2 regions of the Neorhizobium sp. DAR64862/K0K3 genome follow, and region 1 is predicted to be linked to the other one. Evidence: predicted binding sites of a transcription regulator. Region 1 holds the regulator's gene; the other holds the start of a gene.

Region 1 (2,203 bases):
AAGGATCAGACACATGGTTTCGACCCATATTCTCTCGGCCTATGACGAGGAACTGAAATACCTGAACCGCCGGATCTCCGAAATGGGCGGCCTGGCGGAGCAGATGTGCGGTGATGCCGTGCGTGCGCTCGTCAACTCCGACTCGGCGCTGGCCCAGAAGGTCATCTCGGACGACGTCATTCTCGACCACGCCGAGCGCGATATCCAGGACAAGGCGATCGTCACCATCGCCAAGCGCCAGCCGATGGCAGCCGATCTTCGCGAGATCATCGGCACGCTGCGCATTGCAGCTGACCTGGAACGCGTCGGCGACCTTGGTAAGAACACCGCCAAGCGCGTGCTCGCCGTGCAGGGAACAGGCGTCCCGCGCAAGCTCGCCCGTGGTCTGGAGCATCTTTCCGAACTGGCGCTGGTGCAGCTCAAGGACGTTCTTGATGTCTTCGCCAACCGCTCCGCGGAAAAAGCCGAAATCATCCGCCAGCGCGATGAAGAGATTGACGCGATGTACACCTCGCTGTTCCGCGAACTCCTCACCTACATGATGGAGGATCCGCGCAACATCACCACCTGCACCCATCTCCTGTTCTGCGCCAAGAACATCGAGCGCATCGGCGACCACGCGACCAATATCGCCGAGACCATCTACTACATCGCAACCGGCGCACAGCCGGAGGGCGAACGTCCGAAGGACGATACGTCCAACATGCTCGGCTCCGCCGGGACATGATGCAGCTCTCCCGAAATCGCCTGCCGGTTTCGGGACGATAACTGCCAAAACCAATGACCTGAAGCAGCGCGAGCGGATCTGGCGGATCTAAGTGCAGTTCGGGACGAGTGACGGAGCAAGTCGGAATGCAGCCGAAGATCGCAGTCGTGGAAGACGAAGAGGCCCTCAGCGTCCTCCTTCGGTATAACCTGGAGGCCGAGGGTTACGAGGTCGATACCGTGCTTCGCGGTGACGAAGCGGAAATCAGGCTTCAGGAGCGCGTTCCGGATCTTCTCATTCTCGACTGGATGCTGCCGGGCGTTTCAGGCATCGAACTGTGCCGTCGCCTGCGCATGCGGCCGGAGACGGAACGCCTGCCGATCATCATGCTGACGGCGCGCGGCGAAGAAAGCGAGCGCGTTCGTGGGCTTGCCACGGGCGCCGACGACTATGTGGTCAAGCCGTTTTCGACACCGGAGCTGATGGCCCGCGTCAAGGCGATGCTGCGTCGTGCCCGACCCGAAGTGCTGTCGAGCGTCCTCAAATGCGGCGACATCGAACTCGACCGCGAAACCCACCGCGTTCACCGCAAGAGCCGCGAAGTTCGCCTCGGGCCGACAGAGTTTAGACTTCTAGAATTCCTGATGGCGTCGCCCAGCCGCGTCTTTTCGCGCTCGCAGTTGCTCGACGGCGTCTGGGGCCATGACATCTATGTCGACGAACGCACCGTCGACGTGCATGTGGGGCGCCTGCGGAAGGCACTCAACTTCTCCAACATGCAGGACGTCATCCGCACGGTCCGCGGTGCCGGCTACTCGATGGAAGCCTGAGCACCGCGTCTCCTAGCCGGCAGCGTCATGGCAATGACACCGGTCACGACGCAGGCGAGACCGAGCCAGGCTGTCGAGGCAAGCGTTTCGCCGAGAAACACGACGCCGATGCCAACGCCGATCGGCACCCGCAGATAGGCCTGCGCCGTCGTGCCGACGGAGCCCAGCGTCCGCACCAGCCGGAAATAGATGACGAAGGCGAGCGCCGTCGAAAATACCGCGAGCGCCAACAGGGCGAGCATCGAATCGGTGCTGGGCGTCAGCGTCCAGGGCCGGTCGACCACGAGGCTCACGGGAATGAGGATGGCCGCCCCTGCGATCAGCGATCCCGCGGCGGGCATCATCGGGTCCAATCCCTTAAAATTCTTGCCGAAGATGGCAGCCGCCGCATAGCAGATCGTCGCCGCCACGATGGCGAGTTGAGCCCAGAGGTTCTCGCCCGACCCGGCAAGCGCCTCCATGCCGACGATCAGGCATATGCCGACAATGCCTGCGGCAACTCCAAACAGCTTGGCCGCAGAGACGCTTTCATGGCGCGTGATCAGCGCCGTCAGCAGAAACGCGAAGATCGGCGTCGTGGAACTCAAAATGGTGGCAAGGCCCGCATCGGTCGTCTGTTCGGCCCAGGCAATCAGGGTGAAGGGGACAGCGCTGTTGAGGCCGGCCT
Region 2 (2,203 bases), 1.4 Mb from region 1:
TGATTTCCGCAGTCTTCGCGATCTTCTGCCAGGAGATCAGTTCCAGCGTCCCGTCGCGATGCTCGGCAATCGCCGTGCAGCTTTCGACCCAGTCGCCCGTGTTGACGTAGTGGATCCCGTCGATGTCTTCCATCACCGCATGATGGATATGGCCGCAGATGATGCCATCGACATTGTTGCGACGAGCCTCGTCGACGACAACCTTCTGGAACTCGCCGATGAAATTCACGGCGTGCTTCACCTGCAGCTTCGCCCAGGCAGAGAATGACCAGTATGGCAGGCCGATGCGGCGGCGCACCGCGGCAAGACCGACATTGATGGCGATTGCCGCATCATAGGCCCAGTCACCGAGATAGGCGAGCAGACGCGCATTGCGCACCACGACGTCGAACTCGTCACCGTGCAGCACCAGGTATTTCCGCCCGTCTGCCATCTCGTAGATCATTCGGTCTGCGACCTCGATACCGCCGAAATGCATGCCGGGAAAATCGCGCAGGAATTCGTCGTGGTTTCCCGGAATGTAGACGATCCGCGTGCCCTTGCGCGCCTTGCGCAGAAGCTTCTGAACCACGTCGTTACAGCCCTGCGGCCAGTTCCAGCTGCGCTTCAACCGCCAGCCGTCGACGATATCGCCGACCAGCACGATCGTTTCCGCCTCGTGGTAGCGCAGGAAATCGAGGAGAAAGTCCGTGCGGGCGGCTTTGGAGCCGAGATGCACGTCCGAAATGAACAGGGTTCTGAAATGCCTTGTCTCGATTGCATCGGCCACGGAAACGTCCCTTCGTTACCTACCTTGTCCTACCCTTCGAAAATCAGACTCGTGTTTCAGGATGATGACAGGGGCGCGATCGCCGCAGTCGGCGACCACCCGAAACCGGCGGCAAAATCCGACAGCATCGCAAATATTGTAGTTTCTCGATGGATCGATTGATGTAAGGAGGGGACTCGCATGTCAGGACGGAAATCGATACGAGGAGCCATAAGAGCATGGATGGGCACGACAATCCGAAACCATCGCCGGTAACCGGAGATCTCGACGAACAGGCTCTCTTCTTCCACCGCTATCCCCGCCCCGGCAAACTGGAAATCCAGGCCACCAAGCCGCTCGGCAACCAGCGCGACCTCGCACTTGCCTATTCGCCGGGTGTGGCCGCTCCTTGCCTTGCGATCCGCGACAATCCGGAAATGGCCGCGGAATTTACCGCGCGTGCCAATCTGGTCGCCGTGGTCTCCAACGGCACTGCCGTGCTCGGTCTCGGCAATATCGGCCCGCTTGCCTCCAAGCCGGTAATGGAAGGCAAGGCCGTCCTCTTCAAGAAATTCGCCGGCATCGATGTGTTCGACATCGAAATCGACGCGCCGGGCATCGAAGCCATGGTCTCGACGATCTCGGCACTCGAGCCGACCTTCGGCGGCATCAACCTCGAAGACATCAAGTCTCCGGAATGTTTCGAAGTCGAGCGTCGTCTTCGCGAAAAGATGAATATCCCGGTCTTCCATGACGATCAGCACGGAACGGCGATCATTGTCGCCGCCGCGATCCTCAACGGCCTGGAGCTTGCCGGCAAGACGATCGATAACGTCAAGATCGTCACGTCGGGCGCCGGTGCAGCGGCGCTTGCCTGCCTGCATCTTCTCGTGTCGCTTGGTGCGAAGAAGGAAAACATCTGGGTCCACGATATCGAAGGGCTGGTCTATGAGGGCCGCGTCGAGCTGATGGACGAGTGGAAGGCGATCTATGCCCAGAAAAGCGACAACCGCGTTCTGGCCGACAATATCGCCGGCGCAGACGTCTTCCTCGGCCTGTCGGCCGCAGGCGTGCTCAAGCCCGAACTTCTGGTGCAGATGGCCGAAAAGCCGCTGATCATGGCGCTCGCCAACCCGACGCCGGAAATCATGCCGGAACTCGCCCGCGCCGAGCGTCCCGACGCGATGATCTGCACCGGCCGCTCGGACTTCGCCAACCAGGTCAACAACGTCCTCTGCTTCCCCTACATCTTCCGTGGTGCACTCGATTGCGGCGCCCGCACGATCAACGAAGAAATGAAGATGGCGGCGGTCAAGGCGATCGCGGCACTTGCCCGCGAGGAAGTCTCCGACGTCGCCGCGAAAGCCTATTCCGGTGAAACGCCGATCTTTGGCCCCGACTACCTGATCCCATCGCCATTTGATCCGCGGCTGATCCTGCGCATCGCGCCGGCCG

What was found. The regulator PhoB, encoded in region 1, activates phosphate uptake and scavenging genes when phosphate is short. The targets are predictions, from matches to a motif close to TGTCATNNANCTGTCAT.
Region 2: ACQY1L_RS06115 (UDP-2,3-diacylglucosamine diphosphatase) is a predicted target of PhoB. The motif match lies at 823-839, and genes of this name have one in related genera.

The regions. Positions count from the first base shown of each region.
Region 1 covers NZ_CP191449.1:2,659,803-2,662,005, reverse strand. The annotation lists gene phoU (phosphate signaling complex protein PhoU) at 14-727, shown strand; gene phoB (phosphate regulon transcriptional regulator PhoB) at 853-1,536, shown strand; gene ACQY1L_RS12855 (DMT family transporter) at 1,518-2,203, opposite strand, start outside.
Region 2 covers NZ_CP191449.1:1,252,140-1,254,342, reverse strand. The annotation lists gene ACQY1L_RS06115 (UDP-2,3-diacylglucosamine diphosphatase) at 1-769, opposite strand, end outside; gene ACQY1L_RS06110 (NADP-dependent malic enzyme) at 988-2,203, shown strand, end outside.